Regions from separate parts of the Bradyrhizobium sp. LA6.1 genome, predicted to be linked through region 3. Evidence: predicted binding sites of a transcription regulator. Region 3 holds the regulator's gene; each other region holds the start of a gene.
The links. The regulator LexA, encoded in region 3, represses DNA repair genes until DNA is damaged. The targets are predictions, from matches to a motif close to TGTTCNNNNTGTGTTCNG.
Positions count from the first base shown of each region.

Region 1 (10,101 bases), 170 kb from region 3:
ACGCCGAGCCGTTGTACTTGGCATGCGTGACCGCCGCGCCACCCTTCACGTACCAGAGCACGTTGTTCCAGGCATAGCCGACTTGGCCGGTGAACAGGCCAATCGCGTCGATCTTGGTCTCGTTGACCAGCGGAGCAAGCGCCACGCTCGTATTCGAGCCCTTCAGATTGGCCCAGTCGCCCTGGGCTTCAAGGCCGAACACCCAGTTGGCCGACTGCCAGCGATAACCGACCTGGCCACCGACGACGCCGCCTGTCGCATTGTGACAGCCTTCAGCCGTGTCCGGACCCGCAATGCCGAAGATGTTGTTGACATCCCAGCAGTTGCGGCTCGAGGCGCCGCCGCCGTTGATGCCGAGATAGAAGCCGGACCAGTTGTAGATCGAGGCCACAGCAATGGGCGCCTTGGTGTAGGGGCGGGCCGCCAAATCGGCCGCCGAGGCGGGAGCCAACGCGCTGAGTGCGAACAGACTGGCCGAGGCCAGCAAAACCTTCTTCATTTCAATTCCCCAGTTTCGTTTCTCTTTGTCGGCGAAAAACGGCCGACCCAATGACCCAATCGATGTCATTGCTCTACACCATTGAAGCCGAAGGTTGTGTCACCGGGATGCCACAGCTCTCCCCGAAAAACGTTGGGAATCGGTTGGCCTGGATCTGGACGCGCGAAAACAAAAAGGCCGGCGCAAGGCCGGCCTTTCGTAACGCGGTGCGTTGGAAGCGAAGCTCAGTACTTCGCGACCACCGGGCCCCCGAAGTGATAGTTCACGCCGACCTGCACGGTGTGGAAGTTGAGCGTGCCGGTGGGCAGGGCGCCCGAGAAGTAGGTCTCGCCGCCGAGGCTGCGATAGAGGTACTCGCCCTTGACCGACCACTGCGGAGCGAAGAACGCCTCGACGCCCGCACCGACGGTCCAGCCGGAGTGCCACTTGCTGTCCGACGCGGTCAGGCCGAGAGCGGAGAGGGTGATCTTGTTGTCGATCCAGGCGTAGCCGCCGGTGCCGTAGAACAGGACCTGATTGACGGCGTAGCCGATACGGCCGCGCACGGTGCCCATGGCATCGGTCTTCGAGCTCGCCGTTGCGGTCACAACGCCGAATCCGGGAACAACAGTGGCGCCGGTCACCGAAGCGCTGACGTCAGCCCAGGAACCATCAGCCTCGACGCCGAACACGATGTTGCCGGTCTGCCAGTTGTAGCCGGCGGTGCCGCCGACGAAGCCACCCTTCATCTTCGGGTCGCCGGAACCGTTTTCCCAGGCGCCGCCGCCGACGATACCGAGGTAGAAGCCGGTCCAGTTGTAGACCGAGGCCACCGCCACCGGAGCCTTGGTGTAGGGGCGCGCCGCGAGATCAGCGGCCGAAGCCGGAGCAGCGAGAGCGAACAAACAGGCCGAAGCCAACAAAACCTTCTTCATTTTCAAACTAATCCCAGTCCCGGTTTCTGTTTTTGCCTTCCGTGCGTTCGGAAGGACATCGGACGCCGTGGTCCAACTGATGTCGTGCTTACATCAGCAAAGCCGCAAGTTGTGTCTCCCAAAAGCCACAATAATCGCAAAACGTAACGGTGACTGACCTATAATTCCCGTTGCCCACGCAAAAAGGCCGGCGCGAGGCCGGCCTTTGATCTCCAAGCGATCTCAGAGGGATATCAGTATCTTGCGATCATGGGGCCGCCCCAGCGGTAGTTCACGCGGACGAGGCCGATATCGACATCCTGGCTGATGCGATCGGAGCGTGTGGCGACGCCGAGCGGGGCGAAATTGCCGGATCCGGTGAAGCCGATGGTGCGGTTGCCGAGGAAGATGTGGTCGTACTCGAAGCCCACGGTCCAGTTCGGGGCGAATCCGAACTCGACGCCCGCACCCACGGTGCCGCCCCAACGGGTCTCGTTGGCCCGGTCGAACTCGAGGCCGCTGGCGACGTCGAAGCTGCGGTAGCGATCGCCGACGACGGCGCCGCCGCCCTTCACGTAGACCAGGACGTTGTTCCAGGCGTAACCGACCTGACCGGTAATCAGGCCGAAGGCGTTGATCTTCGAACGATCGCGCAGGCCGCTGATCGCACTGATGTTGTCACCCGAGAAATCGGCCCAGTTGCCCTGGCCTTCGAAGCCGAACACCCAGTTGGCTGACTGCCAGCGGTAGCCGACCTGGCCGCCGACCGTGCCGCCGGTCGCGTTGTGGCAGCCTTCGCCTACGAGAACGCCACCGCCGATATCGACGTCCCAGCACTTGTGGCTGGTGCCGCCGCCGCCGTTGATACCGATGTAGAAGCCGCTCCAGTCGTAGATGGTCGCGATCATCGGTGCCGGAGCCTTGGTGTAGGGACGCGCAGCGAGATCTGCCGCGCTTGCGGGAGCCGACAGCCCCAACGCGATTGCACCAATAGTACCAATCAAAATCTTATTCATTGCAGTCCCCCCAGTTTCTGACCGCTTTTCGAAGTCCCCGAAGCGGCTGATCAGGCGCGACGCCTATAAGAATCTAATTCCGCGGCAAGCGTAGCTTAGGCGGGAGGCGGAGTCCGTCTCCGGAATGCAACAGTCGGGCGGCATCTGAACTGCTTCTAACTTGATGAATGTTAAGCTGTTTCGCCGTCCTCAGGAATTCGGGGAAATTCCATTTGGCGCAGGCCGTCTTTGTGCCGCGCGGTGTCGTCTTGCCAACGCAACAAGGTGAGGGGTGTCATAAGAACAAATCTGGAACGAACCCGCCAGGGGTGCTATATATGGGGATAAGTGGAGGGGTGACGGGCCGATCCGTCCGCGCAAGCGTATAGGGTCGCGTCAACAGGTTGCAGAGGACGCGGGCGCGTCCCGGGCCTTCTAAAATTCAGTGGCATTCGGAGTGGAGAGCGGCGATGGCGGGAAGCGTCAACAAGGTCATTCTGGTTGGAAATCTCGGCAAGGATCCCGAAATCCGCCGCACCCAGGACGGGCGGCCGATCGCGAATTTGAGCATCGCCACCTCGGAGACCTGGCGCGACAAGAATAGCGGCGAGCGCAAGGAAAAGACCGAGTGGCATCGCGTCGTGATCTTCAATGAAGGGCTCTGCAAGGTCGCCGAGCAGTACCTGAAGAAGGGCGCGAAGGTTTACATCGAGGGCGCGCTCCAGACCCGCAAATGGACCGACCAGAGCGGCGCCGAGAAGTACTCCACCGAGGTCGTGCTCCAGGGCTTCAACTCGACCCTGACGATGCTCGACGGCCGCGGCGGCGGCGGTGGAGGCGGCAGCTTCGGCGACGAGCCGGGCGGCGATTTCGGCTCCTCCGGTCCCGTCAGCAGCGCGCCGCGCCGCGCTGTGGCCGCCGGCGGCGGCGGTGGCCGCAACAGCGACATGGACGACGACATCCCGTTCTGAGACGGGCGGGGGCGCTTCGCCCCTGATGTCACCTTGCTCGCGTAGAGCGACAGGTTTCCTTACGAATTGACGGGCAAGGCTCGGTTTTTCCGGGCTTGCCTCATGTGCTGCCTCAAGCCTTTGACGAGGCGTGATGTGAATGGTATTAACTTGATGTTAATCCTGTTCACATGGGTTGGCCGTCGATCGGAGAGACCCCTGTATGAGCGTTGCGCCGCTGCTTGAGGCCGCTCCAGCGATCCCGCTGCACGCCTTTGCCGCCATGGCCGCCTTCGTGCTCGGCCTTGTCCAGTTTGCTGCCCCCAAGGGAACGCTGCCGCACCGGACGATCGGCTGGATCTGGGTGGCGCTGATGGCGGTGGTGGCGGCCTCGTCGTTCTGGATCCACCAGATCCGTCTGGTCGGGCCGTTCAGCCCGATCCATCTCCTGTCGATCTTCACGCTGGTGATGCTACCGCTCGCGGTGTGGCGGGCGCATACCCATCGGGTCGCCGATCACCGGCGTATCATGATCATGACGTTCGTCGGCGCGCTCGTCATTGCCGGGCTGTTCACGCTCGTGCCTGGACGGATCATGCACCGGGTGATTTTCGGAGCCTAGGACGTGGTTCCCGGCGGCTCATTCCGGCTTCGCTCGAGGCAGTGGTGCTGAGCTCGTAAGTCTCTGGAAAAACAGTCGGAAAAACCGCTTCCCCAGACCTCGCAAGGGTGGTTATCAGGGGGGCGATGCGCTATATGATTCCCAGATAAAATCTCACCGGATTTCCCCTTGGCTGACGACGACAACAAGCCCGGCGACCAGCCGGCGCAACCCTCGGACATTCGTCCCGTTTCCATCTACGAGGAGATGAAGAAGTCCTACCTCGATTACGCGATGAGCGTGATCGTGGCGCGTGCGCTGCCTGATGCGCGCGACGGGTTGAAGCCGGTTCATCGCCGCATCCTCTACTCGATGAACGAGCAGGGGCACACGCCCGACAAGAAGTACGTCAAGTCGGCGCGCGTGGTCGGTGACGTCATCGGTAAATATCATCCGCATGGCGACCAGTCGATCTACGACGCCATGGTCCGGATGGCGCAGGACTTCTCGATGCGCGTGCCGCTCATCGACGGCCAGGGCAATTTCGGCTCGGTCGACGGCGATCCCCCGGCCGCCTATCGGTACACCGAAGCGCGACTGACGAAGGTGGCGTTGGCTCTGCTGGCCGACATCGACAAGGACACCGTCGACTTCCAGCCGAACTACGACAACAACGAAACCGAGCCGTCGGTCCTGCCGGCCAAGTTCCCGAACCTCCTGGTCAACGGGGCGGGCGGCATCGCGGTCGGCATGGCCACCAACATCCCGCCGCACAATCTCGGCGAGGTCATCGACGCCTGCGTCGCGTTGATCGACAATCCTGCGCTCACCATCGAGGAACTCATCAACATCGTTCCGGGACCGGATTTCCCGACCGGCGGCGTCATTCTCGGACGCGCGGGCATCCGCGCCGCCTACCACCTCGGCCGCGGCTCCATCGTCATGCGCGGCAAGGTCGCGATCGAGACCATCCGCAAGGAGCGCGAGGCGATCATCATCACCGAGATTCCCTACCAGGTGAACAAGGCGACGATGGTGGAGCGCATCGCCGAGCTGGTCAAGGAAAAGAAGATCGAGGGCATCGGCGACCTGCGCGATGAATCCGACCGCGACGGCTACCGCGTCGTCATCGAATTGAAGCGCGACGCCGTGCCGGATGTGGTGCTGAATCAGCTGTACCGATTCACGCCGCTGCAGACGAGCTTCGGCGTCAACATGGTGGCGCTCGACAGCGGCCGTCCGCGGATCATGCATCTGAAGGACCTGCTGGCGATCTTCGTCGACTTCCGCGAGCGGGTCGTCACGCGTCGCACCAAGTTCCTGCTCGCCAAGGCGCGCGATCGCGCCCACATCCTGGTTGGTCTGGCGATCGCGGTCGCCAATATCGACGAGATGATCCGCGTCATCCGGACCTCGCCCGACCCGACCACTGCCCGCGACACCCTGATGTCGCGCGACTGGCCGGCACGGGACGTCGAGGACATGCTGACGCTGATCGACGATCCGCGCCACCGCATCAGCGAGGACGGCACGATCCGGCTGTCGATGGAACAGGCGAGGGCCATTCTCGACCTGCGCCTTCAGCGCCTCACCGCACTCGGCCGCGACGAAATCCGCGACGAGCTCGACAAGCTCGCCGGCGAGATCGCCGACTATCTCGACATCCTGCGCTCGCGCGCCCGCGTGCTGGGCATCATCAAGACCGAGCTCGCCGAGGTGAAGGCCGAGTTCGCGACCCCGCGCCGCACCGTGATCATCGAGCAGGAGGGCGAGGTCGAGGACGAGGACCTGATCCAGCGCGAGGATATGGTCGTCACCGTCTCCCACGCCGGCTACGTCAAGCGCGTGCCGCTGTCGGCCTACCGGGCGCAGCGCCGCGGCGGCAAGGGCCGCGCCGGCATGCAGACCCGCGACGAGGATTTCGTCAGCCGCCTGTTCGTGGCGTCGACGCACACACCGGTGCTGTTCTTCTCGTCGCGCGGCCAGGTCTACAAGGAGAAGGTCTGGCGCCTGCCGATGGCCGCGCCGAACGCGCGCGGCAAGGCGCTGATCAACATCCTGCCGCTGGAGCAGGGCGAGCGCATCACCACCATCATGCCGCTGCCGGAGGATGAATCGACCTGGGGCAACCTCGACGTGATGTTCGCCACCACCGGCGGCAACGTCCGGCGCAACAAGCTGTCCGACTTCGTCGACGTCCGCCGCTCCGGCATCATCGCCATGAAGCTCGATGAGAATGAAGCGATCGTGGACGTGCAGATCTGCACGGAGCGCGACGACGTGCTGCTGACCGGCGCCGGCGGCCAGTGCATCCGCTTCCCCGTCCCCGACGTGCGCGTGTTTACCGGCCGCACTTCGATGGGCGTGCGCGGCATTGCGCTTGCCGAGGGCGACAAGGTGATCTCGCTGGCGATCCTGCGCCACATGGAGACCACCTCGGACGAACGTTCGGCCTATTTGAAGATGCGTCGTGCGGTGGCCGGCGAAGCCGTGGTCGACGAGGCTCCGGCGGATGCCGAGGCCGAAGAGACGACCTCCGGCAGCTTCCAGCTCCCGCAGGAGCGCTATGTCGAGATGTCGGCGGCCGAGCAGGTCGTGCTCACCGTCTCCGTCAACGGCTACGGCAAGCGGACCTCGTCCTACGAGTACCGCACCACTGGCCGCGGCGGCAAAGGCATCGTCGCCATGAGCGTCAACAACCGCAACGGCAATCTGGTGGCCTCATTCCCGGTGGAAGACGCCGACCAGATCATGCTGGTCACCGACAAGGGCCAGCTGATCCGCTGCCCGGTCGAAGGCATCCGCATCGCCGGCCGCTCGACGCAAGGCGTGATCGTGTTCGACACCGCCGAGGACGAGCACGTCGTCTCGGTCGAGCACATCACGGAAGAGGCCGATAGTGGGAACGGCGAGAACGGGAACGGTTCGTAGATCGAGCCGATCCCGTCAGGTGTCGTCCCCGTTGACGGTTGCAATCAACCGGATAGGTCCGGCACGGCACAACGCGCCGGTGTCCGGCCTATGATCCTGGAAGATGCGGCCGGCGCGATGCCTTCCAGCCGAGCACGGCCAGCGGAATTGCCAGTGCTGCCCAGGACAGCGCGTCCCAGCCATCGTCGCCGAACAGCGCCGACGCCAGCCCGACAAGGATGAGCCCCGCGAGCAGGAGCGGCCAGCGAAAGATCTCGTCCATGGTGTGGCGCTCGCGCTTCATGGACGGATCCCGGATGTCGCTACGACAGGCGGCCCGTCCTGCGCGCGCGTGGTGGCGCGAGGCGATTTGCGCTTGCCGAGCCAGAGATAGACGCCGCTGGCAAGCACGACGATGGCGGCAAGATCGAACAGCGCCCAGATGATCTTCAGCGGTAGGCTGCCGTAGTCCCCGAAATGAAGCGGGCGCGATACCTGCAACGCCCTGAGATACCACGGCAAGCCACGCGCGGTGACGAGCTGCCCGGTTTCGGCGTCGAGCATCGCGGGCGTGAACAGGCGCGAGGTGATCGGCGTCGTGCCCTTGGTCCAGACGATGAAGTGCCGTGGTGTCCCGAACCGTGCGACCGTCGGAAAGATGATGCTGGCCGGCGTATTGCCGTCGAGCGCGCGACGTGCTGCGGCCATGACGTCGTCGACGTCGGCCCATTTCGCAAGCGGCGGCTTACCCAAGTGCGGCGCGATCAGCTCCGGCATCACCTCCGCGCGCCAGGCGGAGAACAGCGGCAACGATATCGTGTTGATGACACCGGTGACGCCGACGGCAAGCAGCCATATGAGAGTCACTCCGCCGATCAGATTGTGCAGGTCGAGCCATTTGACCCGCGACGCGCCGATACGACGCACCGTGCCGAAGTTGAGCCGGCGCATGAAGGGCGCGTAGAGCATGATGCCGGAAACGATCGCGATGACAAACAGCAGGCCCATGACGCCGAGAAACAGTTCACCCGGCAACCCCAAGAACATGTCGCGGTGGAATATGCGGATGGCGCTCATCAGGCCGCCCTGCTGCGTGTCTTCGCCGATCAGTTCCGCGGTCCTGGAATCGAATGACAGCTTCAGGAAACGTTGGCCGGGGGGAGCTTCGGGCGTAGCCGAGAGGAATACGTTGACGATGTTGGCGCGATCGTCGTCCCAGCCGAGCACCTGGAGGTAGCGCTGCGGATAGCGCGCCTTGGCGGCGTCGACCAGCCGGCTTAGCGGAGCCTGCGGAGTATCCGCCGGGAGCTCCCGGGCCGAGGCTTCCGACTTGAAGAGCTCGTCGATCTCGTCATGAAAGATCAGTGGGAGCCCGGTGATGCAAAGCATCAGGAGGAATAGCGTGCAGACTAGGCTGGTCCATTTGTGGACCAGCGACCACCATTTGACTGACTGTGCTGTCATCCTCTCACCACCGGTAGGTCAGCGTCGCCAGCACCGTGCGCCCCAGCGCCCAGCGGCAGCCGCCGGCCGTGCATAACGAGACATAGGTCTTGTCGAACACGTTGTTGACGTTCACCGCCGCACTGAGGCCCTTCCACTGCTGATACCGCATCCCGAAATCATAGGACAGCACCGCATCGAACACCGTGCTGGCCGGCACCGTGGCGGCGGGCAGGAAGACGCCCGGCACGATGGTCGGAACCGTCAGATTGTTGGCGTTGGTCGTGTACATGTCGTGGACGTAGCGGACGCCGCCGCCGAAGCCGAAGCCGGTGGCGGGACCGCCCTGCACCAGATAGTTGGCCCAGAGCGAGGCGGTGTGCATCGGGACGTTGGCGAGCCGCTTGCCGAAATTCACGTCCTGGGGCGAGCTGATCCGGTTGTCGAGATAGGAGTACTGCCCGCGCAGGCTCAGGCCGGGCAGGGGGCTGCCGACGACGGATCCTTCGAACCCGCGCGAGCTGACCTCGCCAACCTGCGCCGTGGTGTTGGCGGGAATGCCGGGGCCGCTGATGACCGTTGCCACGTTCTGCTGCTTGAGATCGTAGACCGCGGCAGTGAACATCAGATTGGTCCCGACCGGCTGATACTTCACGCCGCCTTCATACTGCTCGCCGGTGGTCGGCTTGAACGGCTGGCCGTTCAGCAGCGTGCCGACCGAGGTCGGCTGGAACGAGGTCGAGTAGCTGACATAGGGCGCGATGCCGTTGTCGAAATTGTAGATCGCGCCGATGCGGCCGGTTGGCTTCTGGTCGTCGTTCAGGACGCGAACGCCGGTGTTCTGCGCCAGGGTATTACCCTCGGCCCAGTCGTAGCGGACTCCGCCGAGGACGGTGAGCCGGCCAAGCCTAGCCTCGTCCTGGACGTAGAGGCCGCGCTGCGACAGGTGCTGGTCGAGGTTCTGGAAGAGCGCCGTGGGGACGGCGATGTTCTGCGTGTAGTTCGGCGCCAGGATGTCGAGCGTGTTGGTGGCAGCGAAACGGGCGAGATTGTTGAAGTCGAACCGCTGGTAGTCGAGGCCGGCAAGCACCGTGTGCTGCAGCGGTCCCATGTTGAACTTGGCCTGGAGCTGGTTGTCGGCAGCGAATGTGTCGAGGTTCTCGTTGGTCGAGAAGTAGCTCCGGTTGATCGTGCGGCCGTCGACCAGCCGGAGCGTGCCGCCCGCGCCCGTCGTCGTGAACCCGCCGGGCTGCACCTCGACATAGCTGAGCTCATTGTGCAGGTAGCGTACGTTCTGGCGCACCGTGAAGACGTCGTCGAAACGATGCTCGAACTCGTAGCCGGCGGTTGCCTGCTTGTATTTGAGAGTCTCGTAGTTGAGATCGCCGGCAAAGAAATTGCGCGGGATCTGCCCGAACGTCCCCGGCACCAGCGTGCCCTGGATCGGCAAGAGCGCGAAGGCACCACCCTTCGGGTCCTGCCGGTAGCTCGTCAGGAAGGTGATGGTGGTGTCGATACTCGGACGCCACGTCCAGGCCGGCGCGATCGAAAATCTTTGCTCGCCGATATTGTCGACCTGGGTGTCGGCGTTGAGGCCGATACCGGTGACGCGGTAGAGCAGCGTCTTGTCCTTGTCGACGGGGCCGCCGACATCGAAGGCGCCCTGGATCCGGTTGAACGAGCCGGTTTGCAGGGAGACTTCTCCGAACGGATTTTCAGTCGGGCGCTTGCTGACGAGGTTGAGGATGCCGCCGGGCGATGCGGCGCCGTAGAGAATTGATGCCGGCCCGGTGATCACCTCGGCGCGCTC
Region 1 covers NZ_JBEPQK010000003.1:302,732-312,832, forward strand. Annotated here, with positions in the region: gene ABIB99_RS08565 (outer membrane protein) at 1-499, opposite strand, end outside; gene ABIB99_RS08570 (outer membrane protein) at 724-1,413, opposite strand; gene ABIB99_RS08575 (outer membrane protein) at 1,647-2,408, opposite strand; gene ABIB99_RS08580 (single-stranded DNA-binding protein) at 2,858-3,358, shown strand; gene ABIB99_RS08585 (DUF2306 domain-containing protein) at 3,561-3,959, shown strand; gene gyrA (DNA gyrase subunit A) at 4,128-6,869, shown strand; gene ABIB99_RS08595 (hypothetical protein) at 6,958-7,152, opposite strand; gene ABIB99_RS08600 (PepSY-associated TM helix domain-containing protein) at 7,149-8,312, opposite strand; gene ABIB99_RS08605 (TonB-dependent siderophore receptor) at 8,317-10,101, opposite strand, start outside.
Region 1: ABIB99_RS08580 (single-stranded DNA-binding protein) is a predicted target of LexA. The motif match lies at 2,687-2,704, and genes of this name have one in related genera.

Region 2 (10,101 bases), on a different contig from region 3:
GGATGTTGGGATTGGCCATGCGCTTTGTTTGTCCAAGATTCGGGCCAAAAGGCGAAGATTTTTGTTTCGGATTGTTTCTGACTGTCCGGGCGCAACAGCAGGCAATACCCGGGCAGGGAAGCGGCAAGGTCTCGTTAAGGCCGCTAACCATACCGTGGCGGTGTCGCTTACGAAACCCCGCAAAAGCCACGGAGCCATTATGACCTCGATTTCGGCGGCCTCCGCCGGTAACTACCAGTCGCCCCTGCAGCGGCTTCAGCAGCAATTGCAATCGGACGTTTCCGACGGCACGATCTCGTCGTCGGACCAGTCGGCGCTCTCGACCGCGCTGACCGACATCGACACCGCCTTGCAGTCGAGCCGATCCAGCGATCAGTCGAGTGGCACGCGTCCTTCCAAGGACGAGATGAAGTCGAAGATCGACGATCTCATCGCCAACGAAGTGTCGAACGGGACGCTGACCTCGGACCAGGCGGACGAACTGAAGAACGTGTTTCAGTCCGCTTTCGCCAAGGGGCCAGGCGGCGCCGGCGGTCCCGGTGGTCCGGGTGGTCCCGGTGGTGCGGGCGGACCGCCGCCCGGTCCGCCGCCGGATGACAGCTCGTCGGATTCGTCCTCGACGGACTCGACCAGCAGCACGTCGACCAACACGACCACGGCGGACATTCTCCAGCAATTCCTCCAGGCGCTCCAGCAGTCGCAATCGTCGAGCGCGTCCTACGGCGCCAGCGGCAGCTCATTCGGCGGTTCGGATTTCTCCGCACTTCTGATCGACTTCAAGAGCTGACCTGAGCGACGCAGGTCGGCGCGTTCCTCGCCGCGATCGTGCTTCACCCAGGGCGCATGATCGTCGGCGGGGAACTGTGCATCAGGAACGTTCCTCATCGAACCTTCCTGAGTGACGCAGGAACTTTCGTCGCAGCGCAGCGCCATCATCGCGTGACGAAATTGCCGCAGAAAAGGAACTGCGGATGATCGCCGCTGTTCTCTCCGCATAAGCTTTCTGCTGAAGGAGAGGACAACAATGTTGATGAAATCGATCGCCGCCGGCCTTGCCGGCACCGCACTGCTTGCGACCGTTGCGTTCGCGCAAAACCCGACGGCCACCACCGACAAGGCGGCGCCCGCGGCCACCACCACCACCACAACGACGACCGCGTCGGGCGAGTGGCGTGCCTCGAAGATGTCGGGCCTGAAGATCTACAACGACGCCAACGAGAACATTGGCTCGATCAACGACCTACTGATGGACAAGAGCGGCAACATCAAGATTGCCGTGATCGGCGTCGGCGGCTTCCTCGGCATGGGCGAGCATCTGGTCGCCGTCCCCTACGAGAAGCTGAAGTTCGTCAACGAGGCCGTCGCCTACACCGGCACCGGCGCGAAGCCTGCGGCGACCACGACCACTGGCGCTGCGACCGGCACCGAGAAGACCACGACGACCACGACGGCTACGACCGCCTCGTCCACGTCGAAATGGTATCCGGACCACGCCGTGTTCAATGCCAGCAAGGACGAGCTGAAGAACATGCCCGAGTTCAAGTACTCGGAGTAATGCTGCTCACGTGACGGCCGAAACGAGGCGCGCCCGGTTTTCACCGGGCGCGCTGTCGTGTCTTTCGTCTTTCACCTCGCCCCGCTTGCGGGGAGAGGTCGGATTGCATCGAAGATGCAATCCGGGTGAGGGGGAGTCTCGACGAGCCCAACTGGCGCCGTCCCCGCGGAGACTCCCCCTCACCCCAATCCTCTCCCCGCAAGCGGGGAGAGGGAGAAGACGTTCAGTGCGTCACCAGCGGGCAGCCGCCCTTGTCGAGGGGACGGAAGGCTTCGTCGCCGGGGACGGTGGCGATCAGCTTGTAGAGGTCCCACTCACCCTTGGACTCCTCCGGCTTCTTCACCTCGAACAGATACATGTCGTGCACCATGCGGCCGTCGATGCGGATCTTGCCGTTCCTGGCGAAGAAGTCGTTGACCGGGGTTTTGCGCATCTGCTCCATCACCTTCGGCGCCTCGTCGGTCTTGATGGCCTCGATCGCCTTCAGATAGTGCATGGTCGCCGAGTAGAGACCGGCCTGGATCATGGTCGGCATATGACCGACCTTCTCGTTGAACCGCTTCGAGAAGGCGCGCGTCTCCTCGTTCATGTCCCAGTAGAACGCGTCGGTGACGATCAGGCCTTGCGTCGCCTTGATGCCGAGCGAATGGGTGTCGGTGATCTCCTGGAGCAGCGCGATCATCTTCTGGCCACCCTGAACGAGACCGAATTCGGCCGCCTGCTTCAGCGCGTTGGTGGTATCGCCGCCGGCATTCGCCAGCGCGACCACCTTGGCCTTGGAGGCCTGGGCCTGCAGCAGGAAGGACGAGAAGTCCGAGGAATTGAGCGGATGGCGGACCTCGCCGAGCACCTTGCCGCCGCTCTCCTTGACCACGTTGGCGGCGTCGCGCTGCAGCGCCATGCCGAAGGCGTAGTCGGCGGTGACGAAGAACCAGGTGTCCTCGCCGCGCTTCACCATCGCCTTGCCGGCGACATTCGACAGCGCATAGGTGTCGTAGGTCCAGTGCACGGTGTTGGGCGAGCAGGCGACGCCGGTGATATCCGATGACCCGCCGCCGGAGTTGATGTTGATCTTGTTCTTCTCGCGCGTCAGCGCCGAGATCGGCAGTGCCACCGAGGATGTCGGCACGTCGAAGATCGCGTCGACCTTGTCGTTGTCGTACCAGTTGCGGGCGATGTTGACGCCGACGTCGGGCTTGTTCTGGTGATCGGCGGCGACCACCTGTACCGGCTTGCCCGCGACCTTGGCGCCGTAATCGGCAACCGCCATCTCGACGGCGGCGAGCGAGCCCTTGCCGGTCGCGTCCGCATAGAGGCTCGACATGTCCGTGAGCACGCCGATCTTGACGACGTCGTCTGAGATCTGCGCGTGGGCCGTGCCTGATGTGGCGGCGAGAGCAAGACCGGCCGCGACGGCGGCGATGAGTTTTTGCATATGTTTCTCCCTGTGTTGTTGTTTGGGTTTTGTTGCGGGGACTGTTCTAGCGACAATCGGTCGCGGGGGCAAAGCCGGGGATGTGTGAGGTGGCGTGAGAAATAAGTAGGGGGCTGCGGTGTTCTTACCCTCTCCCCTTGTGGGCCTGTTGCGTTATCGGCTTTTGAGGCTGAAGACGTCAGGAGAGAAGGCCTTGGTCCTGGCAATGCCTGCGAAGATCTGTAGTTGTTGCCCTCAGCGGGCAGCTCACGCGGCGATCGTGGCCCACCGCCTCATGTTGAAGGCGATTGAGGCGAGCAGAACTTGCCCGGTCGCCTTGATCAGACCGACGTAGCGGATGCAGGTCAGCCGCATGCGGCGTTTGAGAGTAGCGAAGGTGGTCTCGACCTGGGCTCGGCGGCGCGCGATGAGGAGGTTGTAGCGTTTGAGCCTCGGCGGCAACTCCGGGTGATGCCGGTTGGGCCGACGAGCAATGCGGGGTTTCTTGCCCTCCGCCTTCAGCCGGGCCCGTCGGGCATGGGTGTCGTAAGCCGCATCGGCCCACACCGCAGCTTCATCGCCGCGGATCAAAGCGTCCGCCGGTGTCGTGTCGTTGATGTTGGCCGGTGTGGTCAGTACCGTGCGGATCAAGCCGGATCCTTCGTCGACACCGACATGGGCCTTGTAACCGAACGTCGTGCCGCTCTTGCCTTGCCGCTTGGTGAAGCGGGCGTCGGGATCGTTTGAGGGGCGATCCTCCTTCGGAGGAGCCGACACCGCCTGGATCAAGGTCGCATCCAGCATCGTGCCGCGCTTGAGGATGACGCCGGCATTCTCAAGCTGACGATCCAGCTCACCAAACAGCTTCTCCAGCAGGCCTTGTTCGACAAGCTGGTTCCGAAAGCGGTTCAGGACCGTATGGTCGGGCGTCGCATCCTCAAGGCTCAAACCGACGAAGCGCTTGAACGACAACCGGTCGCCCAGCGCTTCCTCGAGTTCGCGCTCCGAAAGACCATACAGCGACTGCAACAGCACAGCACGAAACAGCACCAGCACCGGATAGCCTGGTCGACCGGGGCTCCCTTCATCCCGCAAATGGCCGATCAGCTTCTCGAACCGGTACCACTTGACCAGGCCAGCCAGCCGATCCAGCGCCGCATTGGCGCCGGCCCCCTTCGGCATCAGCGCTTCCACAAAGCTCGGCTGTCCCGTCCGCTTGACCGCCATCGCTACCCTCCAAGGCTTTGCCCTAGGGAATCACAATTGACGAATTACGCAACAGGCCCACAAGGGGAGAGGGAAGACAAACCTACTTCGGCAACAGCGCCTTCAGCTTGTCCATGTCGCGCACGTTCATCTTGAAGCCGCCGGGCATCACGATGTCACCGGGCTTCTGGTCGGGCTTGCAGGCCCCCAGCCACTTGGCTTCGAGCTGCATCGTGGTGTCGCGGCCTGCTGCGCCGGCGGCGCCGCCTTGCGCGTGCGACGAGGTCTTCACCGTATAGGCCGAGTTGAAATCGCCGGTGATCTCGGCATGCGAGGTCGTGCTGACGCCGGCGACGTTGCACTCGGAATCGCTGACATAGCCGGTCGCGGTCTTCTTGATGTCCTGCTTGGCGCAGATCTGCTTGGCCATCGGGGAGACGTTGTTGTTCATCTCCTTGTCGACGGTCTCGTCGGTGCAGTGCTGCATGGTCATCTCGGGCATAGGCGTGCCGGTCCTGACCATCTTCATTTCCCAGAGACCGGCCTTGCGCACCGGCAGATCGTCGGCGCTGGCGCTGCCTGCCGACACCACAAGACAAAGGGCCGAGCCGAGCAAAGCGAGCTTGCGCGTCATGTGGAAGCTCCCGACGTTCCGAAAGCGCCTCAGTACAGCGTGCGGATCGGCTGTTGGGCAGCGCCATAGGGCACCCAACGGCAGGAGAACGAGATGTAGCCGCCCTCAAAGGCCTGCACCGCGAGGAATTTCACGACCTTGCCGTAGCGCGCGCAGTGATCGACCGCGACCTGCCGCGCATCCGCCTGGGTCGCCAGCGAATAAGCGATGATGCCGCCGGTGTCGTTGCCCTTGAACGGAGGCACCGGAAGGAGATCGGCGCGTGCCGACTGGCTGGCCATCATACCCAGGGCAAGAAAGCCCGCGGCCGCAATGATTCGCATTCCCGTCACTCCAATTGGTTGGCGCCAGTTTACGGTGCCGGGAGGTCCATGAAAAGAACTGATGCCCCGCCGGCTGCGAGGTTGGGGTCAACTCTTGGCCAAGTGTTGCCGCGCTGCACTTGACCTGCCCCGGCCTTCGCGGCACCGTCCATCCTTCGCAAGACCCAGCTGTCCGGATTGCCCATGCGCGCCCTCCCCCTGAAATCGCTCCGCTTTGCCACCTTGCTTGGCCTCATGTTCGGAGCGCTGTCGCTCGGTGAGGCCAGGGCCGCCAATCCGCTGGAGCTGAACTTCTGGCTGAACGGGCCGCGCTATGACGGCGCCGTCGTCGATTGCGAGAGGGCGCTGCCGACAATCGCCACCCAGTTCTGGGAGAAGGAAAGCTCGTTCTGGAATTCCTCGTTGAAGATCACCGGCTTCGCCGCCGTTCACGAGATCGCGTTCCGGCCCTGGCAGTCCGACAACATTCCGCGCCGCTATTGCACCGGCGACGCCATGCTCAATGACGGCAAGGTGCGCAAGGTGCATTTCTCGATCATCGAGGATGGCGGCTTCTCCGGCTACGGCAATGGTGTGGAATGGTGCGTGGTCGGGCTTGACCGCAACTGGGCCTACAATCCGTCCTGCCGCGCCGCCAGGCCCTGAGCCTCGATCGAAAGGCCTGAATCGGACTGATCAGGCGCCCAGCGGGCCGGCCCGAATTTTGTTCTTGAAATGTTCTTGTTGCCTGCTAGGCTGATTGCACAGTCTAGTTGAGGGGCGTCGCCATGTTTCATTTTAGATTGCATTCGTTCACCCGTCTCGTGATCTCACTGACCCTTCCTCTGGTTCTGGTCGCGCTGCCGGGCGGCGCGAAGGCCCAGGACAAACGGCAGAACGCGCCCGGCGAATTCGATTTCTATGTGCTGTCGCTGTCATGGTCGCCCTCGTTCTGCGAGGAGGCGTCCGAGCGCAACCGCGGCGGCGGTGGTCGCTCGCAGATGCAGTGCAGCGGACGGCCCTACGCGTTCGTGGTGCACGGGCTGTGGCCGCAATATGAGAACGGCTTCCCCGAATATTGCCAGCGGCCGTCGCCACGCCTGAACCGCAACATCGTCTCTTCGATGCTCGATTTGATGCCGGCGCCGGGGCTGATCTTCAACGAGTGGGACAAGCACGGCACCTGCTCCGGGCTCGACAGCCGCAATTATTTCGAGACGATCCGAAAGGCGCGCGCCGCGATCAAGATCCCGGCGGAATATCTCGAACTGTCGCAGGCCAAGACTGTGGCGCCGGGCGAGGTGGAGGAAGCCTTTATCAAAGCCAATGCGGGCCTGAGCAACGCGGCCATCTCGGTCACCTGCAACCGGACCCGGCTCTCCGAGGTCCGCATCTGCCTCAGCAAGGACCTGCAATTCCGGGCCTGCGAAGAGATCGAGCGCCGCGCCTGCCGCCGCGACCAGGTGACGATGCCGCCGATCAGAGGTGGCTAGTCCAAGTGTTTGTGCCCCGGACGCAGCGCCGGTTCGGCGGTGCGCTGCAGAATCGGGGTCCATGCCGGCACAGACGCGTATGCCGCTTTGCTCAAGCCGTGACGTAGCGTAGTCCTGTCTCATGAACTACCGTCACGCCTTCCACGCTGGAAACTTCGCCGATGTCATCAAGCACATCGTGCTCGCGCGCATCATTACCTACCTTCAGGACAAGCCGGGCGCATTCCGTGTCATCGACACCCATGCCGGCGCCGGCCTCTATGATCTCGAAAGCGACGAGGCGCGCCGCAGCGGCGAATGGCTGACCGGCATCGCGCGGCTGATGCAGGCGCGCCTGTCGAACGACGCCGTGGCGCTGGCCAAGCCCTATCTCGACATCGTTCGTGCCTACAATCCGAAGGGCGAACTCAAGGCCTATCCGGGTTCGCCGCTGATCACGCGCGGCCTGCTGCGGCCGCAGGACCGCCTTGTTGCCTGCGAGCTCGAGCCGAAGGCGCGCAAGGCGCTGATCGGTGTGCTGCGCCGCGACGAACAGGCGCGCGTGGTCGATCTCGACGGCTGGGTCGCGCTGCCGGCCTTTGTGCCACCGAAGGAACGGCGCGGGCTCGTGCTGATCGACCCGCCGTTCGAGGCGAAAGACGAGTTCGAAAAGCTCGGCGACGCCTTCTCGGCGGCTTTCGTGAAATGGCCGACCGGTATCTATGTAATCTGGTATCCGGCCAAGAGCCGACGCGCCACCGACACGCTGGTGCAATCAGTGGCGCGGCTCGCAGCCGCAGCAAAACCACCAGGAAAATGTCTGCGTCTCGAATTCAGTGTCGCGCCGCAGCTTGATGGCGCCGCCCTCACCTCCGCCGGATTGTTGATCGTCAATCCGCCGTACACGCTGCATGGCGAGCTCAAGACGATCCTGCCCGAGCTGGAGATACCGCTCGGACAGGGCGGAGCTGCCAGATTCCGATTAGAGGTGCCGAGGCCGTAACACACCGGCATTCTTGGGAAAAAGATGCAGGAGCGGTAGTCAATCTGCAGAGAACCGTATTATGCTGTTTCCGTGACTGGCTTTACGTTCCGCTTCCGCGAATGGTTGCGGCGGAGTGAAGGCCTAAGAAAGATCCGATCGGACCGAAAGAAAGGTCCGCCCAAGGATGGCCAGCTCCCGGGCTTCGTAAGGCCCGGTCATGTCGTGACGTGAGTCTGCGTCGCGACGGAGGAGCAATGAGGGGGAGTTTCCCGATGGCCATGACGGGAACGGTCAAGTTTTTTAACGGCGAGCGCGGCTACGGTTTCATCAAGCCCGACGACGGCGGGCGCGACGTCTTCGTGCACATTACTGCTGTGGAGCGGGCGGGACTGAAAGACCTCGCCGAAGGACAGCGCATTACTTTTGAAGTCGAGCCGGACAAGAAGGGGAAGGGACCAAAGGCAGTCAATTTGGTCATCGTCTCCTAGAGCGTTTTCGAGCGAACACCTGGCGAAAAAAATCCCGGCCGCGAGCGGCCGGGAGGCTGTTGTCCGGTATTTTCTTCTTCAACTATCAGAAGTGATAGTTCACGCCTGCGCGCACAACGCTGGCGCTATAGCCGTTTGACACGCCGGTAATTGCGAACTGGCTCGTCGACAGATCGATGTAGAGATATTCGAGCTTGGCGCTCCAGTTCGGCGCGAAGCCGACTTCCGCGCCGGCACCGATGGTCCAGCCTGCGGTGGTGTGCGACTCCGTCCAGCCGAATGTCTGCGCGCGCAGTTCGCCGAAGGCGAGGCCGGCGGTGCCGTAGAACAGCACGTTGCTGAAGGCATAGCCCGCACGGCCGCGCAGCGTGCCGAACCAGGGGTTGGAGAACTTCCACGGCGCGAAGGTGTCATCAGCGCCCGCGGCCTGGATATCGCCCTCGACGCCGAACACCCATGGACCATTCTGAAAATTGTAGCCGGCCTGCACACCGCCGACGAAACCGGAGGGCTTGACGGGCGAATTACTCACCGAGCCCCACTCATAGCCGAGATTGGCACCGAGATACGGACCGGCCCAGCTATAGGCATTGAGCGGCTGATTGACGGTGTAGGGCGCACCCTGCCCGTAATTGAGATCGGCGGCCTCTGCCGAAGCTGTCCAGCCGGCTGCAACCAACACGGCTGCGCCTACAACGAACCCCCTCATCGGTACTCTCCAACGCAACGGCCGCCCCCCGCGATGCCTGCGCCGCCGCGCAAGGCAAAATCGCATGGTTACGGAACCTCCTCTTTTTCGCGTAAGATTTATCGAGAGTTTTAAGTTAAAGGCCTGTTAAGCCGGGTTACCGCGCTCTTAACAGGCTTAAGCAAGTGTTACCCGGAACCGCGCCGCCATCCTGTGTGTGCCGCAAGGCTGGAACTTCAAATCGGCACCCCCAGCGCTTAAATTCGCATCATGGCTCACGATTCCACCGACAATCCGGACGACGCACGCGCGCGCAAATCTCCGCGCGGCACGACCGCCGACGCCCCGCCGGAGAGCCTGGCGCCGCCGGACCTCGACCCCGCCACTACCGCTGGCGAGGACGAGGACGACGCGCTGCTGCCTGATATCCTGGAGGAGAGCGGCGCGGTCGGCGAAGAGCCGCTGGCGACCGGCCATGAGGCGATCGAGCGCGCGGTCCGCCTCGCGCCCACCTCGCCGGGCGTCTATCGCATGCTCAGCGCCAATGCCGACGTGCTCTATGTCGGCAAGGCCAAGAACGTCAAAAAGCGCCTGTCGAACTATGCGCGCCAGAGCGCGCCGCAACCGGCGCGCATCCTGCGCATGATCGCAGCCACGGTGACCGTGGAGATCGTCTCGACCAACACCGAGACCGAAGCGCTGCTGCTGGAAGCCAATCTCATCAAGCAGCTCCGGCCGCGCTTCAACGTGCAGCTGCGCGACGACAAGTCGTTTCCCTACATCCTGATCACCGGCGACCATTGGGCGCCGCAGATCCTCAAGCACCGCGGTGCGCAGACCCGGCCCGGCCGCTATTTCGGCCCGTTCGCTTCCGCCGGTGCGGTCAACCGCACCATCACCGCCTTGCAGCGCGCGTTCCTGATCCGCTCTTGCACCGATTCCTTCTTCGAAAGCCGCTCGCGGCCCTGCCTGCTCTACCAGATCCGCCGCTGCGCCGGCCCCTGCACCCGCGAGATCGATTTCCCCGGCTATACGACGCTGGTGCGCGAGGCGACCGACTTCCTCTCCGGCAAGAGCCAAGCGGTGAAGCAGGAGCTTGCCGGCGAGATGGAGAAGGCATCCGGCGAGCTCGAATTCGAGACCGCGGCACTCTACCGCGACCGCCTCGCCGCGCTGTCGGCGATCCAGTCGCAGCAGGGCATCAATCCGCGCACCGTGGAGGAAGCCGACGTGTTCGCGGTCCACCAGGAGGGCGGTTTCTTTTGCGTCGAAGTGTTCTTCTTCCGCACCGGTCAGAACTGGGGCAACCGCGCCTATTTCCCGCGCGCGGAGAAGACCTATACGCCGGAGGAAGTGC
Region 2 covers NZ_JBEPQK010000005.1:343,285-353,385, forward strand. Annotated here, with positions in the region: gene ABIB99_RS15455 (response regulator) at 1-19, opposite strand, end outside; gene ABIB99_RS15460 (hypothetical protein) at 200-787, shown strand; gene ABIB99_RS15465 (PRC-barrel domain-containing protein) at 1,025-1,555, shown strand; gene ABIB99_RS15470 (ABC transporter substrate-binding protein) at 1,779-2,990, opposite strand; gene ABIB99_RS15475 (IS5 family transposase) at 3,237-4,196, opposite strand; gene ABIB99_RS15480 (DUF3617 domain-containing protein) at 4,279-4,809, opposite strand; gene ABIB99_RS15485 (hypothetical protein) at 4,839-5,132, opposite strand; gene ABIB99_RS15490 (hypothetical protein) at 5,316-5,777, shown strand; gene ABIB99_RS15495 (ribonuclease T2 family protein) at 5,900-6,604, shown strand; gene ABIB99_RS15500 (23S rRNA (adenine(2030)-N(6))-methyltransferase RlmJ) at 6,726-7,586, shown strand; gene ABIB99_RS15505 (cold-shock protein) at 7,841-8,056, shown strand; gene ABIB99_RS15510 (outer membrane protein) at 8,142-8,765, opposite strand; gene uvrC (excinuclease ABC subunit UvrC) at 9,015-10,101, shown strand, end outside.
Region 2: ABIB99_RS15495 (ribonuclease T2 family protein) is a predicted target of LexA. The motif match lies at 5,837-5,854, and genes of this name have one in related genera.

Region 3 (10,101 bases):
CGGTCTGTCTCGCCTTCTGGATCATGCCGCGGCGGACTTGATGCTCACCCTTCATCGCAGAGCGGATGACGCAGGATAAATCATCCTGCGCGGCCACTGTTTTGCCTCTGCGCCTGCACTCGGCTAGAACTCTCGCCGCCGATTTGCCCGAACGGGCCCAGCAGGAGTTTTCACCCGTGGCCCTGATGCCGGTTTCCGACGCGCTCGCCGCGGTGCTGGCGGGCGCAGAGCCGCTGCCTGAAGAGATGATCGCGCTCGACGCAGCCTTCCACCGCGTGCTCGCACGCGACGTCGCCGCGCGGCGCACGCAGCCGCCGCAGGCGATGTCGGCAATGGACGGCTATGCGGTGCGCGCGGTCGATGCGGCGAAGATCGACTCCCAGCTCACCCTGATCGGCGAGGTCGCGGCGGGCCGCCCGTTTGCGGGATCGGTCGGCGCCGGCGAGGCCGTGCGTATCTTCACCGGCGGTGTCGTTCCCGATGGCGCTGATGCGGTCGTGATCCAGGAGGACACGATTGCGGACGGCAAGCGCGTCACCATCAAGGAAGCCGCCGTAACGGGGCGGCACATCCGCCCCGCCGGCGTCGACTTCTCGGAAGGCGACGTGCTGCTGCGCAAAGGGGCCCGGCTCACCGAGCGCGACCTCGCGCTCGCCGCCGGCATGAATTACCCGCAACTGCCAGTCCGGCGACGCCCGAAGGTCGCGATCCTCGCCACCGGCGACGAGCTGGTGATGCCGGGTACGACGCCGGGCCACGGCCAGATCGTCTATTCCAACGGCTACGCCCTGCACGCGCTCGCCCGCAGCGAGGGCGCCGATACCATCGACCTCGGCGTGGCCGCCGATACGCTTGAGGCGACCACGGCCGGCATCGGCCGCGCGCGGGAGAGCGGCGCCGACATCCTGATCACGACCGGCGGCGCGTCGGTCGGGGACCACGATCTGGTCCAGCAGGCGCTGAGGGACGAAGGTATCTCGATGGCGTTCTGGAAGATCGCGATGCGGCCGGGCAAGCCGATGATGAACGGGCGGCTCGGCGCGATGCGCGTGATCGGCCTGCCCGGCAATCCGGTGTCATCCTATGTTTGCGGCTTCCTGTTCATGGTGCCGTTGATTCGCGCGCTTTCGGGCCGTTCGATGATTCATCACCGCCGCGAACGCGCGGTGCTGGGCCGCGATGTCGGCGCCAATGACCAGCGCGAGGATTATCTGCGCGCACGCCTCGAGCTGCGCGACGACGGCACGCTCCTCGCCCTCCCCGTCAATCACCAGGATTCCTCGCTGCTTGCGAATCTCGCTGCGGCACAGGCACTTCTCGTGCGCGCGCCATTCGCGCCGAAGGCCCAAGCCGGCACGCCTTGCGAGGTCTTGCGACTGCCCGTCTGATTGCTTCGTTCGCGTGCGTTCCGCGAACTTTGTCGCGTTCACGGTAAATTAAGCAGTTGCGGAACATGTATCGAACATATAGTGTCCGTTCATGATTTGTTTCGAGAATGTAGCGGCTTACTGCTGAATTCAGCGTCTCGGAATCGAACGACATCAACCGGGGGATTTTGGTCGAGATGTTAACGCGCAAACAATACGAGCTCCTGCGGTTCATCAGCGAACGGCTGAAGGAAAGCGGCGTGCCGCCCTCCTTCGACGAGATGAAGGACGCGCTCGACCTGCGCTCGAAATCGGGCATCCATCGCCTGATCACCGCGCTCGAGGAGCGCGGCTTCATCCGGCGCTTGCCCAACCGCGCCCGCGCCATCGAGGTGATCAAGCTGCCCGAGCTTCAGGCCGCCGCCGGCAGCCGTCGCGGCTTCACGCCGAGCGTCATCGAAGGCAATCTCGGCAAGGTCCGCACGACTTCGAGCCCGCCGGCGGACGAGGGCGAGCGCCCCGTCGCGGTCCCCGTGATGGGCCGCATCGCGGCCGGTACGCCGATCGAGGCCTTGCAGACCCGCAGCCACACCATCAGCGTACCGCCTGACATGCTCGGCTCGGGCGAACATTACGCGCTCGAAGTGCGCGGCGATTCCATGGTCGAGGCCGGCATTCTCGACGGCGACATGGCGCTGATCCAGCGCAACGAGAGCGCCGATACCGGCGATATCGTGGTGGCGCTGATCGACGACGAGGAGGCGACGCTGAAGCGCTTCCGCCGCCGCGGCGCCTCGATCGCGCTCGAGCCCGCCAATGCGGCCTATGAGGTCCGCATTCTGCCGCCCAACCGGGTGAAGATCCAGGGCAAGCTGATCGGGCTGTACCGGAAGTATTGATACCGGACGTGCCGGTATCGGTTATTTGGCGCCCCGCGCGCTTTCGATCGGCATCGCCGATCCGAGATTGGAGCGGACGATTGTCCGCTTCCGCTGGATAGTCTTTCTGGTTTCGCGCAGATTATCCGGCCCCTCCTCCAGCGGTAAATCCTCGGCACGCCGCACGAAGCAGCCCTGCTTCGCGGCCTTCAGGTTCGAGGAGAAGTCATCCGCCGGATCGTTCTGAGCACACTTGCTGTGGCGCTGATCGCAGCATCAGCGTCGCAAGCCTTGGACGTACAAGCCTTGGCCGTGCAAGCCTTGGCCGTGCAAGCCTTGGCCGCGCAATCGCGGCCCCATGTCCGCAAGGATACCGCCATGAGCGAGCAAGTCCGCAAGGCCCTCGACGCCGTCGACCAACCGTCGCGGCCGGGCTGGCAATATTCCGGCTGGTCGGCGCCTGCGGGGCGCTGACACGCGCCTGCAGAATGCAAAGGGGCGGGCTTTGTTCCTGGTGGATTCGGGAAAGTTAATGTGATTGCGGCCTGCGGCGGCGAGCCGTAGATTTGCCTACAACCCGGCAGAACGTTTGGTATTTCCACTCTGATAGAGGCCTGCGCCTCGATTAAGAGACGTGGGTCGCTATCCCTGCATGAGGAGCACCCGATGTGTGACTACAGCCTGCATGCCGTCGCGTCGCGTCCCGCCGAAGTCGGCGAGACGATCGTCACGACAACCTTCCGCGGCACCTCGACGCGCGGCTTTGCCTCCGCGGCCGATCCGACCGTCGCGGTCTGCCTGCTCCCGGGGACGGAGCTCGCGTTCGCCGACAACGTCCGCTACGACAATCGCTGGATCTGGACGCGCACCGTCAATTCGCGCGTCGGCAAGTTCGGCAAGATCGATCCGCACATTCCCGATCGCCATCATGATGCGATCGAATTCCCCGACGGCAAATCCGTGCTGGTGACGCAGCTGGTCGAAGGCCAGCGCGCGACCGTGCTGCAGCTACCGGTGACCCAGCCGCTCGGCGAGCGCGAGCACAAGCCGCAGACCATCACCGACAGCCGGACAACCATCACCCGCCTGCCGATCGGCTGATGCAGCCATTCCCGGCCGGCAGGTCGGGCCAGGATTGAAATCGCCATCGCCGGCCGAGGCCGGCGAGATGGTGTCGTTTGTGTCCCGCGAAACTCCATCGGGCGGACCAAGCCGTGGCGTCTCCCACCGCACGAAGTTTGCGCTGTCCTGCCTGAATTTTGAACGTCCGTTCCGCAGCCAAATGGCCGATGCTTGGTGCGGCTTGAGACCGCGGGCACGTTCGATGAAGACCTTCATTCGCGTCGTTGAACTCTGGGTGCCTGACCGCACGCGCATGCGGCTGGAAATTCGGCGGCGGCCTCTACGGCGAAGGGTTGTCCGCGTTTAGGGACGTGAGCGAGGATCTGCACTTCGGATATGACGAGGGACTTCCCGGCAAGGCCTGGGCCGGCGGCCACCCCGTGATCCTCACCAGATTCACCGATTCCTATTTTAAGCGGACCGATCAGGCCATCGCCGCCGGGCTGACCTGCGGCGTGGCGGTGCCCGTGTTTTCAGGCGAATTCCTGCAAGCCGTCATGGTGCTGTTCTGCGGCGACGACGAGGCCCATGTCGGCGCGATCGAGCTCTGGCACAACGATGCCGAAACCTCCCACGAGATGGCGCTCGTCGACGGTTATTACGGCACCGCCGACATGTTCGAATTCAACTCCCGCCACACCAGATTTCCGCGCGGCTTCGGCCTGCCCGGCCGCATCTGGAAAGCCGGCCTGCCTCTGATCATCAAGGACCTGCACGATGCCAGGAGTTTTCTGCGCTGGGAGGACGCCGCCAAGGTCGGAATCAATCTCGGCGTCGGCGTTCCCTACCGGACCGGCACCGATCAGACCTGGGTGCTGACATTCCTCTCCGCGCAGGCGACGCCAATCGCGCGACGCTTCGAGATCTGGGTTCCGGACGAGGCCCGTTCGGCGCTGGTCTTCCGCGCCGGCGATTGCAGCGGGCAGACCGACCTCGCCGCGCTTTATGCGACGAAATCCATCGCCAAAGGCGAAGGCAGCATCGGCGGGGCCTGGGCCACCGGCATGCCCGCGCTCAACGACGATCTCGCGCGTGACGGCTCGGTCGCGGCCTTGCAGGCCAGCGCCTCTGGACTGAGCCAGATGGTCGTCCTGCCGGTGATCGGCAACGCCAGGCTCGACGCCGTGCTGGCCTGGTATCTGTAACCCGTCCGCTCAATCCTCGGCCTGCAGGTCGGCCTCCGATGGCGTCGCGTCGCGGTTGCGGGGAGCCGCCGCCTGCGGCCCAAGGCTCGCGCCGAAATCCGCCTCGCCGGCAGCCGCCGGCGACCACGGACGGTCTGCCCCCCTTGCCTTCGCCGCCTGAACCGCAAAGCCGTCGCCGCTTCGCGTCAGCGCCAGCGCGCCCTGCCTTGCGAGACGCTGACGGTCGACAACCATCGCCGCGCAATCCGGCGGCGCCGGCCGCGCCGTCACCACCAGCGCGGCCCGGCTGCAATCGTCAGCCAGTGAATCGATGCGCAAGGCCAGCGCGACCAGACGCCCGTCGGCGAGCGGCGTCACGCAGCCGGCCTCGTCGCACGACACGCCGGCGGCCAGTGAGGCACTGCCGGCGTCGCGCGGATCGGCGTCGGCGGCGAGCCATTCCTTCAGAAGAAAACTGTCCTTGCTCGACCTGATGAGTTGCAGGTGCCCATCCCTGCCCCGCACCGCGACACTCTGGCCGTCACCGGCGATCAGGACATCGGGCTGCCGCGCACACAGTCCCCAGAGGATCGCGGCCAACAGCACCACCGCGCCGGCCCAGCGCAACGGCGTGCGCAACAAGCCCATCACGATGATTCCCAAGCTTGCAACGATCAGCGGTGCGATGCCGAAAGCCGAGATGCGGCCGACCGCGCCCGGCAAAGCGGCCACCCAGCGCGACACCGCAACCATCCAGTCGATGCCGATCCCCATCAGCCACCAGAACGGACCATCGAGTCCGAACGGCGCTGAAATCAAGCCCAACAGGCCCGCGGGCATCACCAGGGCCGAAACCACCGGCATCGCCCCGAGGTTGGCGAGCACGCCGAACGGGGTGACACGGTGAAAGTGGAAAGCGGCATAGGGCGTGGTCGCGAGCCCCGCGATCAGCGAGGCCAGGAACAACATCGCGATCTCGCGCCCGCCCCACATTGCAATCCGCGCGGTCGCGGAATGATCGGGCGACGCAAACAGGTTCGGCATGCCGATCTGCACCAGCGCCACCAGTCCGAGCGTTGCCGCGAACGACATCTGGAAGCTTGGATGCAAAAGTGCTTCCGGTGCGACCGCGAGCACGATCAGCGCGGCCACCGCCAGCGTGCGGAAGGTGATAGCACGGCGATCGACCATGACCGCGATCAGCACCACCGCCGTCATGAAGAACGAGCGTTGCGTCGCGACCTCCGCGCCCGACAGCAGCAGATAGAACGCGGCTGCGACCAGCGCCGCGGCCGCCGACCATTTCTTGATGGCAAAGCCGGCCGCCATTCCAGGGATCAACGCCAGCAGCGCGCGCACCGCGAAGAAGACCACGCCGGCGACGACCGCCATGTGATAGCCGGAAATCGAGAGCACATGTCCGAGCCCCGAGATGAACATGGCGTCGTTGACGGGCGTGGTAATCGCATCGCGCCGGCCCGTGAGCAGCGCGGTCGCAATCGCCCGGTTGTCGCCCTCGAGCGTGGCGCGGATGCGCGCGTCGATCGCATCGCGCAGACCCTGCATGAAGGCGGCATAACGCAGCCGCAAGCCACCGGCGTCCGGCGGCACCGATGCCGCAATCGTGCCCATCACGAAGCCGGAGGCGCCGATGCCCTGGAAGAACATGTCGCGCGAAAAGTCATAGCTGCCGGGGCGCACCGGCGACAACGGCGGCAACAGCCGCGCCTTCAACTGCACGAAGCTGCCGACCTCGGGCGCAGTCCCCTTGCGCACGGAGAGGCGCACGCGCTCGAGCTTGACGTCGCTGCGCTGCGCCTCCATCGCGGTGACACGCAGCACGAAGCGGTCGGTGCGCTCGCGGATGTCGCGGGTCTCGACGAAGCCCGACAGCGAGACGGAATAGAGCGGCTTTGCCAGCACCGTGTGCGCGATCCGCGCCGTCTTCCAGGTCGCCGTGGCAAAGCCGGCCGCGACCGCCGCGATCATGATCGCCGGTGCAAACAACCGGCTCCGCCGCAACAGCACGGCGCCAAGCATGAGTGCGATGGCCGTCGCGGCAACGACCCACAGCACCGGTTCATGATCGGCGGAAAAATAGAGCGCGATGCCGCCGCCGAACGCGACCGGCACCCACGGCAACAATCGCCCGGCGCCGGCCTCGGTGCGCGCCCATTCGCGCAGGGTCCCGGCCAGCGACGTCCAGAGGTCGAACCCTGCCGGCACGAGGCCGCCCGCGGAGGCAGCTCGGCCGACGGGCCAAGTCCCCGCGATCCAAGTCCCCGCAATCCCCTGGGACCGAACTGGCCGGCCCGGCTCCGCCATTCCCTGCACCTTACGATACGCGACAGGCCAGGAGGCTACCGGAACGTGCGGCTGCGCGAATAGCGGTACGGATCAGGAACGGAGCGAACGGCTCCCTACTTTTCCTCTTCCATCGTCACGGCGACGTCCGCCTTGGCCGAGAGCCGAACCTTGTTGCCCTCGACACCGGCAACGAGGCCCTTGTCGATGAAGTGATGGTGGCCCTTGTGGCTGCCCTCGCCGCTGTCCTTCTTGGTCAGCTTGATGCGATGGCCCTCGACCTTGTCGACCGTGCCGATGTGGACGCCATCGGCGCCGATGACTTCCATATGCTCTGCGATGTTCTGCATGGTGGGTTCCTTGTTTGGGTCCACCTCAACGTGCCGGGTTTGCGTTCGTTTCAATTGTTGGAAAAATCGAACTCAGAAGATGTTCGATTGCAGCCTAACAGGCGCTAACAAAGGCGCCGCACTCGTAAAAGTTGCATATGCAATCTGATCGTTGATCCAAGTCGGGGCTTAAGCCGATCAGATATTGAGGGAGACTCACATGCACCAATCCCCCTTGTGGTTGATTGTCGGCACACTTCTTATAGCGTCCGCTCTTTGCACCTATTTCGTAGTAATGCTCTACAATATATTTCGTGACATCTACGGCATTGAGGACAATCCTCTGCCTTCCGCAATCCATCTGGTGAGACTGCTGGTAGCGCTCTATCTCGGATTGATCTACATTTTTGGCGTAGCGTTTGCTGGAATTTATGAATTCGACCGTGACGCGTTCTCGTTCTCCGATGTGTCGAACTTCTCTGAAAACGTACTGGGCGTGTTTTATCTTAGCGCAGCAACGATGACTTCGACCGGGTATGGCGATATCCACCCGAAAAGCCCGGCCGCTATGGCTGCCGCCATTGTCGAGATGTTGTGCGGTTACTTCATGACGGTGCTTTTTTTCTCCGCAATCGCTGGTCTTGCTTTTCGGAATGCGGAACGTCGCAGGTAAACTGCTAAATCAGCGGCGCCTTCGCCGAGGCGTGATGATTGACGATCTTCCAGTCGCCGTCCTCGCGGATGATGACCCAGCTCATCTTGACAACGAGATCGTCCCGCTCGCCGGCGAGGTCGAACGTGATGGTCGCGCCCATATTGATGAGATCAGGACCGGCCTGTCCCGCATTCACGTCGGAAAAGGCCGCGCTCGGCTGGCGCCAGCGCGGCAGGCCGTTGAAGTAATCGGCGACGCCGTCCCTGCCCCGATAGAGTCTTGGATTCGAACCAAAGAAGAACGCGTTCTTCGCATAGAGCGACGACAGCGCGGCCGCATCGAGCGTCGCGAAGCCGGCGCACCATTTCGCGATGATGGCGGAAACGATGGTGTCGGCTTCACTGCTCATAGGCCCAATCCCCTCAGCCCTTGGCCACTTCCTTCGCGAACGTGTCGCGCAGGCCGATGGTGCGCGAAAACACCGGCTTGCCCGGCGTCGAGTCCTTGTCGCGCACGAAATAGCCCTGACGCTCGAACTGCATCGGCTCGGTCGAATTGCTTTCCGCAACCGATGCCTCGATCCGCGCGTTGGAGAGAATTTCCAGCGACTGCGGATTGAGATCGGCCGCGAAGTTCGAGGCGTCCGGACTCGGATTGGAGAACAACTGGTTGTAGATGCGGATCTCCGCCGGCACCGACGTCGCCGCCGGCAGCCAGTGCATGGTCGCCTTGACCTTGCGGCCGTCGGGCGCGTTGCCGCCTTTGGTCGCGGGATCGTAGGTGCAGCGCAGCTCCACCACTTCGCCCGCGTCGTTCTTGATCACGCCGGTGCACTTGACGAAATAGGCGTAGCGCAGCCGCACCTCGTTGCCGGGCGACAGGCGGAAGAACTTCTTGGGCGGGTTCTCCATGAAGTCGTCCTGCTCGATATAGAGCTCGCGGCCGAACGTGATCTTGCGCGTGCCGGCCGAGGGATCGTCGGGATGGTTGATCGCCTCGAGCTCTTCGGTCTGTCCTTCCGGATAGTTCTCGATGACCACCTTGAGCGGCCGCAGCACGCCCATGCGCCGCTGCGACGTGCGGTTCAGCTCCTCGCGGATGCAGAACTCCAGCATGCCGACGTCGACGACGCTGTTGGCCTTGGCAACGCCGATGCGCTTGACGAATTCGCGCAAGGCTGCCGGCGGCACGCCGCGGCGGCGCATCCCCGCTACAGTCGGCATGCGCGGATCGTCCCATCCGGCGACATGGCCGTCGCGGACGAGCTGGGTCAGCACGCGCTTGGACAGCAGCGTGTAGGTCAGGTTGAGCCGCGCCATTTCGTACTGATGCGGCTTGGACGGCACCGGCAGCTTCTCGATGAACCAGTCGTAGAGCGGTCGATGGTCCTCGAACTCCAGCGTACAGATCGAGTGCGTGATGCCCTCGATCGCGTCCGACTGGCCGTGCGCATAATCGTAGCTCGGATAAATCGACCACTTGGTGCCGGTGCGCGGATGATGCGCATGCAGGATGCGGTACAGCACGGGGTCGCGCAGGTTGATGTTGCCCGCGGACATGTCGATCTTGGCCCGCAGCACGCGCGCGCCGTTCGGGAATTCACCGGCCTTCATGCGGCGGAACAGGTCGAGATTCTCGTCCACGCTGCGGTCGCGGAACGGCGAGTTCTTGCCGGGCTCGGTCAGCGTGCCGCGCGCGAGGCGGATCTCCTCCTGGGTCTGGTCGTCGACATAGGCGAGCCCGTCGCGGATGAGCTTCTCCGCCCATTCGTACAGGCGGTCGAAATAATCCGAGGCGAAGAACAGGTTCTTGCCCCAGTCGAAGCCGAGCCAGTGCACGTCGGCCTGGATGGAATCGATGTATTCCTGCTCTTCCTTGACCGGGTTGGTGTCGTCGAAACGCAGGTGGCAGCGGCCCGGAAACTCCTGGGCGATGCCGAAATTGAGCGCGATCGACTTGGCGTGGCCGATATGCAGGTAGCCGTTCGGCTCCGGCGGGAACCGGGTCACGATCTCCCTGTATTTGCCCTGATCGAGGTCGGCCTGGATGATGTCACGAATGAAATCGCGCCCAACCTCGTTCGCCACCGGTTCTGTCATTACGAAAATCCTGTAGGGAAATCAGCGGCCCTTCTGCCAAATTCGCTTGGCTGAGCCAAGACCTTAGCGGTCCGCTGCCGGGCTTTAGTTATGCTCCGGTCCTGTTATATACCACCGCCTCCAATGCATAGGCCCTGCCAAGAATGACCGATTCCGTCGTCACCCGCTTTGCTCCCTCGCCGACCGGCTTCCTCCATATCGGAGGCGCCCGCACGGCGCTGTT
Region 3 covers NZ_JBEPQK010000003.1:135,555-145,655, reverse strand. Annotated here, with positions in the region: gene ABIB99_RS07830 (molybdopterin molybdotransferase MoeA) at 177-1,388, shown strand; gene lexA (transcriptional repressor LexA) at 1,565-2,266, shown strand; gene ABIB99_RS07820 (hypothetical protein) at 2,912-3,346, shown strand; gene ABIB99_RS07815 (GAF domain-containing protein) at 3,679-4,512, shown strand; gene ABIB99_RS07810 (ComEC/Rec2 family competence protein) at 4,522-6,816, opposite strand; gene ABIB99_RS07805 (DUF2171 domain-containing protein) at 6,912-7,145, opposite strand; gene ABIB99_RS07800 (ion channel) at 7,345-7,797, shown strand; gene ABIB99_RS07795 (nuclear transport factor 2 family protein) at 7,802-8,188, opposite strand; gene ABIB99_RS07790 (glutamine--tRNA ligase/YqeY domain fusion protein) at 8,202-9,878, opposite strand; gene gltX (glutamate--tRNA ligase) at 10,022-10,101, shown strand, end outside.